Linked DNA regions of Pelagibaculum spongiae. Each later gene encodes a partner of the first gene's protein in a complex. Links are inferred from orthologs where the notes say so. Each region holds a gene or a part of one and is shown on either strand. Other genes may lie near its edges.

Region 1 (9,157 bases):
CAGTCATTTTATCTGAAGGTGACATTCTCACTGAAGATTTACTGGCTATCGATAGTGAGAAACGCCATCCGATGGATAGCGGACCTCCTGCCGATATGTCGCTGGAGGATTATTTCCAGACCTTTGTGTTAGAACACCAAGACACCATGACTGAAACCGAATTGGCAAAACGCCTTGGAATTAGCCGTAAATCTCTATGGGAAAGACGCCAGAGATTAGGCATTCCTCGGCATAAGAAAAAGAAGCCAGTCGCGGCAGAAGAAGAAGCCTAAGTCATTATAAAAAGCCTGCGAAAGCGGGCTTTTTTAATTCCACTACGAATTGCGCACCTTTTGTAACATACCAGATATTGTGGTTGTGTCACACTAAGGGCACAAGTAAGACAAAAATCGCTCTATTTAAGCGATTCCTTTGATATACGCCTAATGTTTCAAACACTCGTTTGCTACCGAACCACCCGCAAGAGACATATTGTTACCTTTGGCGCTGTTATTTATAAACAACGTTTAAAATGTATAAAAAAGTCGCTTGGCTAAGCGGTATTACCAGTTAGACTGAGTGAACTTAAAGCAGATCTGAAAAGAAAAGCTTTAGTAGACAAGTTGGAGTTGTGCCCAATGAGTCGAACGTGATCAGCGATATCAATAATAAAAAGAGCGATCACATTAGAGGTTCATCCTCTACCCAAAAAAATAATAAGAAGAATAAAAAATAAGAAGAAGAAAAATAGAGGCAAGACAACAATAACAATACAACGGTACGCGGCGAGAAAAATAACAAAAACAGCCCAAACCGTCAGTAAGCCATAAAAGGCGCCTCAAATGACCTGACTGGCCCGGGGATTCTATCCCCGGGGCATAATTTGCTAAAAACCTGCAAAATCTACTATCTCTCTGCCCACCATCAATAGAGATTCCTTCCATCCTGTTCAGAGCGTGATATCATCCCGGCTCGATCATTTAGTAGCCCTGCCAACCTGAGCGTGACGTAAACCTTGACTGCCTCGAAATCCCCATCTCTTATCCAGCGAATTGTCAGCAATTGCCGTACATGGCTGACCCCAAGGACACCAGCTCCCCAGATGAGAACGATTCCTCGCCCAGATCACCAGATCAGTCGCAAGCAAATCAGCCCTAACGCGTTGAAAGTACTCTATCGACTTAATAAAGCTGGCTACCAAGCCTATCTGGTAGGCGGTGGTGTTCGAGACATATTACTTGGCAAGGCTCCTAAAGATTTCGATATTGCTACCGATGCAACGCCTGAGCAAATCAAGGCATTGTTTAGCAATTGCCGTCTAATTGGCCGCCGCTTTCGTTTGGCGCACATCCATTTTGGCCGCGAAATTATCGAAACCGCGACCTTCCGTGCCAGCCATAAAGAAGGCAGCACTGCCGATCAGGCAAGTAGTGATGAGTCAGGAATGATTCGCCGCGATAATGTCTGGGGCAACTTGGATGATGACGCCGAACGCCGGGACTTCACTATTAATGGTTTGTACTACAACATTGATGATTTCAGCGTTATCGATTTCAGCAATGGCGTAGAAGACCTTAAAGCCAAGAAAATTCGCATGATTGGTGATCCGGAAACCCGCTATCGGGAAGATCCGGTTCGCATGCTGCGAGCCGCTCGCTTTGCTGCCAAGCTTGATTTTGAAATTGAGCCAAATACCGCCACATGCATCCCGTCTCTAGCAACATTGCTAGAAGATATTCCTTCGGCGCGGCTGTTTGAAGAATTCCTTAAGCTATTTTTCTCCGGCCATGCTGCAGCCAGTTTTGAGCAGTTAAGTCGCTTTGGCTTATTTGCAGTACTGTTTCCACAAACAGCTGATTGCCTGAAGGATCCCGAGCATGGTGAAGGCTATCGCAAGCTGATTCACCAAGCTTGCCTGAATACTGATTCACGCATTAAAAATGACCAGCCAGTGACCCCGGCATTTTTAATGGCGGTTATTTTGTGGCCAGCCATTCAACGGGCACATGACCACCAGCTAAATAAAGGTACTGAAGCGCATATTGCTGAACACAACGCGATTAATGATGTGTTAGAACAGCAATTAAGCCGCATTTCAATTCCTAAGCGTTTCTCATTGCCTACTCGAGAAATGTGGAGCTTGCAGTTTAGGCTGCATAAACGCCAAGGCCGTCGTGCATGGCGCTTATTTGAGCACCCAAGGTTCCGCGCTGCTTATGACATTCTTTTACTGCGTAAAGAAAGCGGTGAAGATTGTGCCGAGCTAACCGATTGGTGGACTGAATTCCAAACCGGTGGCACAGAAGAGAAAAGCAAAATGGTTCGCCAGCTAGGTGGGCCGAAAAAGCGCCGTCCTCGTCGCCGTAGAAAACCTAGCGGTAAAAGTAGTGGTGCTGCAGAGCAGCCAACCTCTGACCAGGGATCTTTTGAGTAATGAGCAGTGCAATCGCAACCAGCTGGATTGGTCTAGGCAGCAATCTTGAACAACCCAAACAGCAGTTGCTAAAAGCGCAAGCTGAACTGGAAAAATTAGGCGTGGTGACCATATCACGCCTCTATTCAAGCAGCCCAATGGGGCCGCAAGACCAGCCAGATTACGTCAACGCCGTTGCCATGTTAAAAACCGAATTAGCACCTATCGCCCTACTCGATGCACTGCAAGCAATTGAAAATGAGCATGGGCGAGTCCGAAACCGGCGCTGGGGCGAACGAACGCTTGACCTAGATTTATTAATCTATGACCAGCAACAAATTAATCACCCTAGGTTGACAGTGCCCCACCCTGGCATTGCCGAAAGAGACTTTGTACTCAAGCCGTTACATGAATTAGCGCCTGAGCTAAAACTGCCTGATGGCCGCCCGATTGAGCAGTTATTGGAAAATTGTTCTGACCATTCGCTCAGGCTCATAGACTGAAACCTGCCAACTTGGTACTTTTAGCCGCGTTCCCGATACTTTAAGTGCAGCACTGATGAACAAAATCACCCTATCTCGCCTTGCTCATATGAAGCAAAAGGGCGAAAAAATTGCTTCTCTTACCGCATACGATGCCAGTTTTGCCGCGCTGTTCGATCAGCAAGCAGTGGATATGCTGCTAGTGGGTGACTCACTCGGCATGGTACTTCAGGGCAAGGGCAGCACCGTTCCAGTTACCGTAGAAGATATCGTTTATCACACCCGAGCGGTTGCTGCGGCAAAACCCAATGCACTATTGATGGCTGACATGCCATTTATGAGTTACGCCACTGAAGCTGAAGGCTTGGCCAATGCCGCACAATTAATGCGTGCCGGTGCCGAGATCGTCAAGCTAGAAGGCGGCGCTTGGATGTGTGACTTGGTCAGAAAAATGGTTCGCGGTGGTATTCCGGTTTGCGCCCATTTGGGCTTAATGCCACAACAGGTCAACCTGCTCAGTGGCTATAAAGTGCAGGGCCGTAACGATGCTCAAGCAACCTCAATCATCGATGAAGCAGTTCAGCTAGAACATGCGGGCGCCAACATGTTGTTGTTGGAATGCGTCCCTTCATCATTGGCTCAATCTGTCAGTCAGCAAGTTTCCATTCCAGTGATTGGCATAGGTGCCGGTGCTTATTGTGATGGTCAAATTTTAGTAATGCACGACATGCTCGGCGTCACCAGTGGCAAGCGCCCTAAATTTGTTAAAGATTTTATGGCCGATTCTAATGGATCCATTGCATCTGCCGTTGCAGCCTACGTCAGCCAAGTTAAAAACCTGCAATTTCCAACCGCAGAGCACAGTTTCAAATAATTTTTATTGCCGGTGCCAGCAGCCTAGCGCCTGACAATATTCAGTGCGCTATTAACTGATCGCCGGCCATTAGTCGATCAGGTAGTGAACATGCAGATAGTAAAAAGTACCGCTGAACTTCGCCAGCAAGTTCGTCAGTGGCGTCATCAGGGGTTGATTGTTGGTTTTGTACCGACAATGGGGAATCTGCATCAGGGACATTTATCTCTAGTAGAAAAAGCCAAGCAAAAGGCAGACAAGGTAATTGTCAGTATTTTTGTTAATCCGATGCAATTTGCACCCGGCGAAGACCTCGAAAGCTATCCAAGAACACTGGATCAAGATTGCCAGCAGCTCGATCAATATCAAACCGATTTAGTTTTCTGCCCGCCGCTAGAAGAAATTTACCCCTGCGCACTAGAAGACCAAACTCGAGTAGCCGTTCCTAATATCACCCAACACCATTGCGGTTCTAGCCGGCCGGTATTCTTTGGCGGCATAACCACCGTCGTCACCAAACTGTTTAATCTGGTACAGCCAGACTTAGCAGTTTTCGGTGAAAAAGATTTTCAACAGCTGCAAGTGATTCGCAAAATGGTCCACGACCTTTGCATGCCGATCGAAATTATCGGCGGTGAATTAGTGCGTGAATCCGATGGTTTAGCGATGAGCTCGCGCAACGGTTATTTGAATATTCATCAGCGGTCACTGGCACCAAAACTTCGTCAGGTACTACTTGAAGCCGCTGAAAAAATCCGTACTGGCGATGTGGAATTTGATCAAATTTCGGAACATGCCAAGTGCAAACTTGAACAACTCGGTTTTAAACCGGATTACTTCAATATTGCCCGACGAAATGACCTAGAACCGGCTGGCGCAACCGATAAAGAGCTGGTTATACTGGCCGCCGCCGCATTAGGCCAAACACGTCTTATTGACAATGAGCAAATTTTTTTGCAATAAACGGCTGGGCTGAGTGATAATCGGCCGCCTTTCAACAGCGGGCTCGGTAAAGTGCCGTAGTGCTGTTGCAAGAAGTAGCAAATTCTAAGAGAAGACTGGAGAGTGCAATGCAACACACAATGCTTAAAGGCAAGTTGCACCAGGCAAGGGTTACCCATGCCGAGTTAGAGTATGAAGGTTCATGTGCAATTGATAGTGAACTGTTGGACGCATCAGGAATTCTCGACCACGAGCAAATCCAGATCTACAACATCGCCAATGGCGAGCGGTTCACAACCTACGCAATTCGCGCAGAAGCCGGCTCCAGAATCATCTCTGTAAATGGTGCAGCAGCACACCGAGCTTCTGTTGGTGATCGTGTAATTATCTGCGCATATTCTGCAATGAGCGATCAAGAAGCCCGTGCATATAAACCACACCTGGTTTATATCGGCGAAGGGAACGAAATTGTTCGTTCCAGCAACGCCATCCCGGTTCAAGTCGCTTAATTATTAAGTCGACCGAAAACCGAAAAAACGCCGTGCAAAGCAATTTGCACGGCGTTTTTTTTGTTTAAAAAATTAAAACCATTCAGCAAAATCTGCCGAGCACGTCATCCTCACCAAAGACGACTGCATGGATGCAGAAGGTAGAGCGACGCAGAATGCCAAAGCCGAGATGCCGGGCAGAAAAGTTGCGTCCCTGCATTTTCTGCATTTATTACATCCTTTTGAGTCACCCAGTTGCCATGGATGGTGATGGTTAAAACAAATTCGGTGTTTAAAGGTGAACCTACCGCTTACAGGTTGGTACGTACCACCCCGCCCTTTTATTTATCTGACAATTACGTCGTTATACAGTTGTATCCAAGATAAAAAGCACTTTATGATCACAGACCTTGCTAGCAGCTTAATCACTAGCAAAACCTGCATTCGCACAAGGAAGAACAAAAACAAACAGGAGTCACAAGATGCACGAAGTAGTCATAGTTGCCGCGGGTCGTACCGCAATCGGAAGTTTTGGCGGCAGCCTTGCCGGTGTTCCAGCTACCGAATTGGGCGCAACCGTTATTCGCGGCTTGCTGCAAAGTAGCAAAATCCAACCTGAACAAATCGATGAAGTCATCCTCGGCCAAGTATTAACTGCTGGCTGTGGTCAAAACCCTGCGCGTCAGGCTTCAATCAATGCTGGCCTGAAAGCCGAAACCCCATGCATGACCATTAACAAGGTTTGCGGCAGTGGTTTAAAAGCTGTTCAACTGGCAGCCCAAGCGATTGCTTTGGGTGAAGCAGAAATGATTATTGCTGGCGGTCAGGAAAATATGAGTGCATCGGCACATATTCTGCCTGCTTCCCGTGATGGCAAAAAAATGGGTAACTGGGAATTGCAAGACACCATGATCAGCGATGGATTATGGGATGCTTTCAATGACTACCACATGGGTATTACTGCCGAGAACTTGGCAGAAAAATATTCAATTAGTCGCCAGGAACAAGACTTGTTTGCAGTCACTTCGCAAAACAAGGCCGAAGCGGCGCAAAATGCTGGTAAATTTAACGACGAGATTATTGCCGTTTCAATTCCACAGCGTCGTAAAGATCCAATCATTTTTGATCAGGATGAATACCCTCGTCACGGTGCCGACATCGAAGGCATGACCAAGCTTCGCCCGGCCTTTAAAAAAGATGGCACGGTAACCGCCGCTAATGCTTCTGGCATTAATGACGGCGCAGCCGCTGTGATTGTTTGTTCTGCCGAAAAAGCCGCAGAACTGGGTTTAACGCCTCTGGCAACCATTGCTGCATCAGCGAGCGCTGGTGTTGACCCATCAATTATGGGTATTGGCCCGGTACCAGCCACTCGCAAGTGTCTGGAAAAAGCTGGCTGGAGCATGGATCAACTCGATTTGATCGAAGCGAATGAAGCTTTCGCCGCGCAAGCAATTGCCGTAGGCAAAGAACTGAAGATTGATGCTGAAAAATTAAACGTCAACGGCGGTGCAATCGCACTGGGCCACCCAATTGGTGCATCCGGTTGTCGTATTCTGGTTAGCCTGATCCACGAAATGCAAAAACGCGACGCCAAAAAAGGCGTGGCGACATTATGCATTGGCGGCGGCCAGGGTGTTGCATTAGCGCTCGCGCGTTAAAAAAACACCACCCTATTTCGGTCGGGCTGTTTCAATTCAGCCTGCAGCAGCCTGGCTGAAATACCTTGAATGCTTCTTTTTAAATCCCTCAAAAACTTTCACCGCACCTTCGTTTTATTGCTAGCCAGCGCGTCATCCATAGTTCGGTTATTCGGTTTTAATTGCTGGCCACCGCGTCATCCATAGTTTGGCTACTCAGTTTTCATTGCTAGCCCCTGCGTCATCCATAGTTTGGCTACTCAGTTTTCATTACTAGCCCCCGCGTCATCCTCGCCACGGAGGGCGGGGAACCATGGCCATGGATGGTAAAAGAACTTACTTCAGATCAAACAACCACCTGCCAATTACACTGCAAGCGCCTCAAATCCAACCAAACCCTTTGATTAGATTATCAATAGCGGTAGAATTACAAAATAACATTTGTCTAGCAGATACTTAGCGCCATCTAAAGATGCATTCGGAAAGCACGTATCGCTAATAAACCGAGCCAACAGGCAAACCGAGCGGCTCGGATAACCGGGTGATATCGGGATATTCGATCAACAAAATTAGCAGTAACAGTGAAACCCATTGCTAATTGACTAATAACCGAGACATTGTATTGACGGGACTGATTAACTGGCGAATTTACAGCCTCTGATACCGGAAATATCTGGATAGTCAAGCCAAGAAAAACGGGGTTTCCTACCAATACAATGTTAACAATACAAGGATAGTTTCGTGCGAATAGAGAGTCAGCAAGAAAGGATAATGAGACTTCAAAGTGCAGTAAATGCAATATTACTGCATGAACCTGCTAATAGTTTTAGAAACCTTATCGAAAACAATGAAGATCTGTTCAAAGGATTTAGGTTAGTTTATTCCACGAATAATCTTGATTCTGATTTTTCACATTCCTCTCTGAAGGAAATTGAAGAACATTGCCCAACACTTAAAAAGTATTTCTATGGAAAGGGAATATTGTTCTATTCAGATAAACTCTACGCTGCGACAAAGAGACAAGGGCGCATTGAAATACCAATTGACTACTCACTAAGCCTTGACTCAAATGCGGCTGAAAGGTTTAGAGTTTGGGAGAATGGTGGTTCTCTAGATAAAGCATAAGAATAACGCCACCCAAGATACTATTTATACTTGCCAAAAAACATTTGATTTCTCATATGGTTGCCATTGATTTAATCTTTGGCAACCGTTGATTTTTGCAGGAACGGCACTTGAAAAAGTTGTCATTTTCACATCATGCCAGCACCTAGAGCTATTCTATACGATCCGAAAGAAAATCCATTTCTCCATGTAATTTCGCGTTGTGTTAGGCGAGGGTGGCTGTGTGGTGAAGATCCAACGCTACTTAAAAAGCACCGTAAGAATTACGATCACCGTCGCCAGTGGATTGTCGATAGAATTGATCGGCTGAGCAAGGCATTTGCGGTTGATATCGCAGCTTACGCTGTGATGTCGAATCATTATCATCTAGTAGTTTATGTCGATGTCGAGCGTGCAAAAAGCTGGAATATTAGGCAGGTGCTGTTGCAATACTGCAAAGTGTTTTCGCCTCACCCTTGGGTTAAAGATTATCTCGATCCAAACAAGCACCGTTTACTTACCCATATGCAAGTTCAGTGGGTTGAAGACACTGCCAACACGATTTACCGAGAACGGCTTTATTCCATTAGCTGGTTTATGCGCTCAATTAACGAGCCGCTAGCACGCATCGCCAATGCGGAAGATCTATGCAAAGGCCGCTTTTGAGAAGGGCGCTTTAAAGCGCAAGCGTTGCTCGATCAACAAGCACTGCTAACCTGCATGGCTTATGTCGATCTTAACCCGCTTCGTGCAGGCATTGCACAAACCCCGGAAGACTCAAATTACACTTCAGTTCAAGCGCGAGTGGAAACGGAATTACCCGCGAGTAATCATCGCAGGAAAAAAAGCCGAAAAAGAAATCATCAACGCCGATATGATTACAATTTCGCCCGATTAAAACCTTTTGTCGATAGTGAAAGAAAACCCAGCATTAACATCAAAGACACGGTTCATCCGCTGCCATTAAAAGATTATTTGGAATTAGTTGATGCCAGTGCTCGCATGGCGCGCACTGATAAGAAACATATGGACAGCAGTTTGCCGCCCATTTTTGAACGATTAGAAATCAAAACAGATGCTCGCTGGTGGGCTTCTGCCATGAGCGGTCGCAGCACTGTGATGGCCAGTGCAAGACAGTTTGCCCATGCGATGGGCGATGCGCTGAACCTCAAACAGTTTAAAGAGCGGGTCAAACAACAAACCGAGGCTTGGCAACAGCAAGCACAAACATCTGGAAAACAACCACCCTCCTGATG
Region 2 (6,464 bases), on another replicon or contig:
GGGGAACCCAAACGCAGGGAAATTTAAAACATTTCTAAGATTACTTTGGGATTTTATAGCATTACCGCTGCTGTTTGGTTTTACTGCCTATGGTTTAGTCGGAGTACTATTATTGGGCCTAAGAAATAACAAACAGGGCGATTGGATGAATGTTTTTAATATTTTATTTGTCCTTACATTTCATTTCGCAAGAGGTTTGTTCTCTCGGGCCGCTTTAGCTGCACCCAACGAGTCTCATTTTCAAATTGAACCTAATAATTCGAATAATTCACACTTTATCTCAAAACAAATTGCCAGAGAACTACCTCTTCTTATTCACATACCTTCTCGAGTACTCAGTCGTTATTTATCTATTTATCTACTGCTTCAAGCAGATGTCGCTTCGGGATCTGGATCGGGATCTGGTTCTGGTTTTGACTTAGCTTCTGGCTCGGCTATCGGCCAAGAAGCGTTTGAAATAGATGCAAGTATTCAACAAGATATTCTATTCTTCTCTACTAATATTTTTATTGCAGCAACGTCAGTTTTTGCGCTTGGACGCATTTTTCAAACATTACGTATTTTAATACAAAAGAAAAATATCACAGAACACTCTCAATTCAGAAGCCATCCACAATTTTCTTGCGTTGAAATCAAAAAACAATTTTTATCTGGTTATGGCATCTCAAATTTAATCGGCTATTCGCTTGCTTTGGCTCCCGCTTGTGTCGGCTTGGCGGCCTTTGGCCCAGCAGCAATCATTAGAGATTTAACCTCAAAAGATGTAGACCCTGTTGTCGCCGTTCTTGTAGCAGAATTAATTAGCTCAACCGCTATTTTTGGTAGTTGGCAACTAGGTAGACCTGTAGCAACACTTCTAAGAAGAGGTAGTAAATGCCTTCTGCCAGTATTAAAAAATATACAAGATTCGTGGAGAGAATCCCACCATTTACCTCGCTTAAATACTACAAGCCATTCTGGTGAACATGAGCTGCAAGAAGTTATTGTGCAAAAGATAGGAATGACTTCCAGACAAAACTCTAGCGATAGCTCTAATACCACAACTACTGACTTAAATATTTCAAGATCTTCTTCTCAGCAAATGCTTATAAGGGATTTTTCCAGACAAAACTCGAGCAACAGTTCAAGCAATATCAATCTAACGCTTTCTAATTTGGTCGTTTTTCAAGTTAGCGCTTTAAATAATTCAGTATCTGCATCTGAAAATACTCTTGATGAATCTGCAGCAAATAGCACTATTGAGTTGTCGCAGTCCGGACGATTGCCAACATTCCATTCTCATAATGAATTTCTTCGTACTCATAGCGCTCCTAACTTAACCCAGAACTCTTTACAGCCCTCTAAAAGAAAACGATTACTGAGTGAAATAGCTGAAGAATCCACAGACACGAATCCAGACATAACCCCTCCAAGTTCTCTAACTTCTCTAAGACGATCAGACTCGACGCCATCAATGCTAATTGCACACCTTGATACTGTAGAAAGGCAAGTCAAAGAGCATATAACTGACAACTCGGTATAGCTTCTCTCTTAAACTTTTCCATATGAGTCAAATCAAGAAACCTAATGATCAGCTCGCTCTGCCTACCATGACTATTCAATTTAAAGCATAATTATGCGCTTGAGATTTTCGTTTAGTTTTTATCAGGGCAATACAAATGCAGCCTCAGACCTGTGATATTAAATCATCAACCTCGCCATTGAATTGGTTGGCTTTTCTAATCCCTTCATTAATTGGTCTGACCCTATTTGTTACGCCTGTTAGCTTTAATGGCGAAATTACTATTCCGGTTGCCTTATTAGCCAAGCAGTTAAAAGTGCTATTAGGCGATAGCATTACTGGTATTATTTCAGCTGTGGTTATCTTTACTGCGCTGGTCAGTGCTGCTGCAACTTTATTCAAACCAAAAAAAATTGCTGGATCTGAATTTTTACGCGATCTATTCAGCCCAAGCAAAGGCTGGTTAGCAGTTCGGGTGTGTGGCGCTATTTTTGTTGCCTTAACCTATTTTGGCCTTGGCCCAGAAATATTACGCTCCGGTGCCACTGGCGGATTAGTTCTTAACGATTTACTACCAACCTTGTTTGCAGTATTTATTTTTGCTGGTTTGTTATTGCCACTATTAATGAACTTCGGCTTACTAGAATTACTCGGTGCCATGGCAACCAAAGTGATGCGGCCTTTGTTTAATTTGCCAGGTCGTTCAGCCATCGATTGCATGGCTAGCTGGTTGGGTGATGGCAGTGTTGGCATCTTAATGACCAGCAAACAGTACGAAACCAAGTTCTATACCCAACGCGAAGCGGCGGTGATCGGCACTACCTTCTCGGCAGTTTCAATTACTTTTTCACTGGTGGTGATTGCCGAAGTCGGGCTAGAGCATTTGTTTTTGCCTTTCTACGCCACAGTCTGTTTGGCTGGTGTTGTAGCAGCCTTTATTGTTCCCAAACTGCCTCCGCTATCACGCAAGAAAGACTTATTCTTTGATGGCAGCCAACGTACTGCTGAACATGATTTAATTCCAGCGGGCAAAAGTAGCTTTAGCTGGGGTCTGGAAAAAGCACTGCAGCGTGCAGCAGAAGTTAAAAATCCGAGCCAAGTATTTGTTGATGGGATAAAAAATGCCGTTGATATGGTATTTGGCGTATTACCAGTGATTATGGCAATCGGCACCGTAGCTTTGGTGATCGCCGAACATACCCCCATATTTAACTGGCTAGGCATGCCTTTCTTGCCATTACTGGAGTTATTACAGATTCCAGAAGCTCAGCAAGCATCAACCACCATGGTCGTTGGCTTCGCCGATATGTTTGTACCGGCGATTCTTGCTTCATCGATTGAAAGTGAAATGACTCGCTTTGTCATTGCTGCTTTATCGCTCACCCAGCTGATTTATTTATCAGAAGTAGGGGCGTTGTTATTAGGCAGCAAGATTCCAGTAACGCTGGGTGAGTTATTTGTGATTTTTATATTAAGAACGCTGGTGACCTTGCCGGTAATCGCCGGGGTTGCGCATCTCATATTTTGATTGGAAATCCCCCAGATTTTCTTTCACATGATGATACAAAACCAAGGGTAATCTGACGTTTCAGTTTGCCCTTTTTTTTGCGCTAAATTCGTTCTATCAACTCAACATTTTAAGCCAACAAAGTTTATTGATAGATCATTCAAAAGTAACTAATTTGCAGAAAACTCCGCTTTTATTTTCAAGCACCTGCTTTGGCTGGTTATAATCGATGACAAGCCAATTAGCAGGACAGAAAAATGAAAAATCTTGCAGCCTTGGCAGGCTTGCTGCTTAGCAGTTCAATAGTATTCGCTGCTGATGATCTAAACAGTCCTCTCTCACAACCGTCTGTGGCACCGGGTAATCTGCCAGAACCGGAAATCACCATCAGCACCAATGACGACAAAACAGCTTACGAGTACCGGATTAATGGCCGACTCTATCTGATCAAGGTGGTGCCGAGCATTGGCAAGCCTTACTTTCTGATTGACCCAAATGGCGAAGGTAACTTTCAACGTCGGGGAATCGATTTGGGGCCACCTAGTGCGCCACCAACCTGGGTATTATTTCGATGGTAACAGGCCATAAGACTCAAGTTTTTTGGTGACCTTACAGTTCTGATAGAAGATCAGGGAGTTTTACTGAATGTCGGTGTACACCACTATTGATCGAGATGAATTACAGGCCTTTCTCGACAGCTATCAAGTAGGCCAGCTGGTTCGCTACCGTGGAATCAGTGCAGGTGTGGTGAATACCAATTATTTTGTCACCACCGACCAGGGTGAGTTTGTTCTGACTATTTTTGAACAAACCGAAGCAGAAGAACTGCCTTATTTCCTCAATCTGACCAACTTTTTACATGCGGGTGGTTTACGCTGTGGCTGGCCGTTAAAAAGAGCCGATGGCAGTTTATTCGCCTGCTTCAGTGAAAAACACGGCAAGCCCGCTCAGTTAGCAGTCCGCCTGCCAGGTGAAGTACTAGAAAAAACCCTGTTCAGCCATTGTCGAATCATTGGTGCAGAGTTGGCAAAAATGCACTTGCTATGCGCTGATTATCCTGATCATCGAGATAATGAAATGGGTCATAGCTGGCGAATGCAGGCAGCCGGCGAAATGATGTCTGCCCTGCCAGAGAAAGACCAGCAGCTGTTAAAAGATGAGCTGGTTTTTCAACAAGCCATCGACTGGCAAAGTTTGCCGCGGGGCGTTGTTCATGGTGATTTATTCCGCGACAACGCTCTTTTTGATGGCGATGAATTATCCGGCATGTTGGATTTCTTCTTCGCTTGTGACGATGTGCTAGTGTTTGATATTGCGATCACTGCACTGGATTGGTGCCGAGACAGTTTGACCAGTTTCAATCGCGATAAGCTAGAAGCTTTGCTGGAGGGTTATCAATCTCAGCGCAGCTTGTCGGAAGCTGAGAAACAAGCATTACCTGCCATGCAACGGGCAGCAGCTTTGCGTTTCTGGTTATCCCGTCTGACTGATGTATTGAACCCTCGCGACGGTGAACTGACTGAGTTAAAGGATCCTACGCAAATGCGGGATCTGTTATTGGATGCGCGCCCCTGATCACCCATAAAGATTGGCATTTTGCCGATCTTTTATGATCAAGCGACGATCCGTGTGTTTTCATTACTTGAGCAGGTTATATGCGATTAAGCGCCTTTCCCCTTACAGAACTGGATCCGTTTACCGAAGATCAGCTAAGCAAAATCTTTCCGGAAGAACCCGATATCCAGAGCTTTTGGCGCGATGCAATTGTTCAGGGCAGTAAAATTTGGGTAGCAATGTTTAATGGTCGCTATTTAGCTGCCGCTATCATGGGCCCAGTCAACCAAGGCACCGTAGAAATCAGTGTCATCACGGTACGAGAAGTCACGCGAAAAAGAGGTGTTGGTCGCTTCTTATTAGAACAAATGGAGCAAAATGCGCTAGAAGCTAAAGCCAAAGAAATTTGTATTTTGGCTTCTTCTGAAGATGCTCAGCAGTTTCTTAATCATTGTGGTTACCAAGAGCAAATGCAGATTTTTCGCAAAAAGCTCGCGCTAACTACTCAAGGGTAAGCCGCTATGGATGTGATCTATACGCTGATTCCTTTAATGCTAATTATCGGTGCAGTGATGTTGCTGGTATTTATCTGGAGCGCTAAGTCCGGGCAGTTTGATGACTTAGAGGGCGAAGCCAGCCGGATCTTACTTGACGAAGATGTCGACGATTTAGATCAGAAATCTATCGAGCACTCCATAAAAAAACCGCCCTCTCAATAAATAGAGAAAGGCGGTTTTTTTGCGATTCTAAAATATTTCTCGCTTGTTTATCTAGTGTTTAGAGCCATTGCTAGCGACCATAATGCAGCACTTCACGCGCTGAATCACTGACCGTTATTTGCAACTGTTTCTTTGGATAAATCCATTCAACCGACTGCTGTTCTTTAGCTTTTTCTGAGCCAACCTCAGCATCGGGATGTGCCATTACTGGGCGTTTTTCAGCCGGCTGGCCAAAGCGTTGCTCTAAAATATCTTCTGGTAAATCGGTTTTTGGCAAATAACTAATCGCACGAACCGGTAACTGAAATGCCAAAGCTAAGTCGGTCTTATTCAAGCTAATCCGCTTACCGCCCGACTCAACATTTTGAATTCGAGCACCCCGATCATATAACTGCTGCAGCGTTAGATCATCGGCCAAAAGTACTAAAACCATTCGTGCTCGCAAACCATTTAGATCCAGCGTCTGGAAGAAAGCCTCCAGTTGACGAGAACCATCTGTATCTTCAAACAAACTAACTGCAGGTGGTTCACCATATAAATCGACCACTTGCTGCAAACGAGTTTGTCGCAAGGTAATTCCCATCACACGAATCGAGTTATTTTCAGTGGTTTCAATTTGCCAAGGTGGTGGAATATTACGAGCTGGCTCGCTGGGAAAAAGCCACAACGCCAGCACCAATAAAACAACAACAGCAATCAATGATGAGAAAAAGGGTTTCATAATTTTTTAAGATCAGCTTGTTAATTCAACTACGTCTCACAACATTATGCCTGTTTAGCCTTATTTTCGGTATCTCTGATTAAGGATCAATACACGTAAACAATTAATGGCAGCGGCTCAATCCCAATCTTTGGAATTAACCGCAATTCAATCTGGCCTTTGGCATTAATTGCAGCATGGTCAAGTTGCAGCTCGCTAACGCTCGGTGTCAACCTATCTAAAATTCACCCGAAATTAAATGCTTGGCATCGTGGGTCGTTACCGAGCAGCTGTAGGCCCGAGCGACGACATTCGGGGATTACAGTGGTTACCTGGCCAATATTTTTTTGTTTTATTCATTTCCTACAGACATAAAAAAACCCGATTGCAGTTAAGCAATCGGGTTTTCAAATTGGCGTCCGGCAGTGACCTACTCTCACATGGGGAAGCCCCACACTACCATCGGCGCTAAACGGTTTCACT

The links.
Region 2: the proteins of panD (region 1) and panM are in contact, whole or in part, in a crystal structure (PDB 4CRY), measured with the Escherichia coli proteins. The link is inferred for Pelagibaculum spongiae from one-to-one orthologs.

The regions. Positions count from the first base shown.
Region 1 is NZ_QDDL01000001.1:1,091,427-1,100,583, forward strand. Bases 3,741-6,487 are described here. They hold panD (aspartate 1-decarboxylase), read left to right. Parts: upstream 3,741-4,797; coding sequence 4,798-5,178; downstream 5,179-6,487. Other genes in these bases: panB (3-methyl-2-oxobutanoate hydroxymethyltransferase), read left to right, coding at 3,741-3,748; panC (pantoate--beta-alanine ligase), read left to right, coding at 3,839-4,690; DC094_RS04685 (acetyl-CoA C-acetyltransferase), read left to right, coding at 5,640-6,487. In the rest of the region: DC094_RS04655 (sigma-54-dependent transcriptional regulator), read left to right, coding at 1-272; polynucleotide adenylyltransferase PcnB, read left to right, coding at 1,082-2,413; folK (2-amino-4-hydroxy-6-hydroxymethyldihydropteridine diphosphokinase), read left to right, coding at 2,413-2,895; more of panB, read left to right, coding at 2,951-3,740; more of DC094_RS04685, read left to right, coding at 6,488-6,818; DC094_RS04690 (hypothetical protein), read left to right, coding at 7,569-7,922; DC094_RS04695 (hypothetical protein), read left to right, coding at 8,058-8,567; DC094_RS04700 (hypothetical protein), read left to right, coding at 8,592-9,155. UniProt on the Escherichia coli protein: Catalyzes the pyruvoyl-dependent decarboxylation of aspartate to produce beta-alanine.
Region 2 is NZ_QDDL01000002.1:622,727-629,190, forward strand. Bases 3,618-6,370 are described here. They hold panM (aspartate 1-decarboxylase autocleavage activator PanM), read left to right. Parts: upstream 3,618-4,663; coding sequence 4,664-5,077; downstream 5,078-6,370. Other genes in these bases: DC094_RS08780 (homoserine kinase), read left to right, coding at 3,654-4,583; ccoS (cbb3-type cytochrome oxidase assembly protein CcoS), read left to right, coding at 5,084-5,281; DC094_RS08795 (hypothetical protein), read right to left, coding at 5,352-6,002. Also shown: DC094_RS08765 (hypothetical protein), read left to right, coding at 1-1,522; DC094_RS08770 (YjiH family protein), read left to right, coding at 1,659-3,029; DC094_RS08775 (DUF2782 domain-containing protein), read left to right, coding at 3,266-3,586. UniProt on the Escherichia coli protein: Controls both the activation and catalytic activity of PanD in a coenzyme A (CoA)-dependent fashion.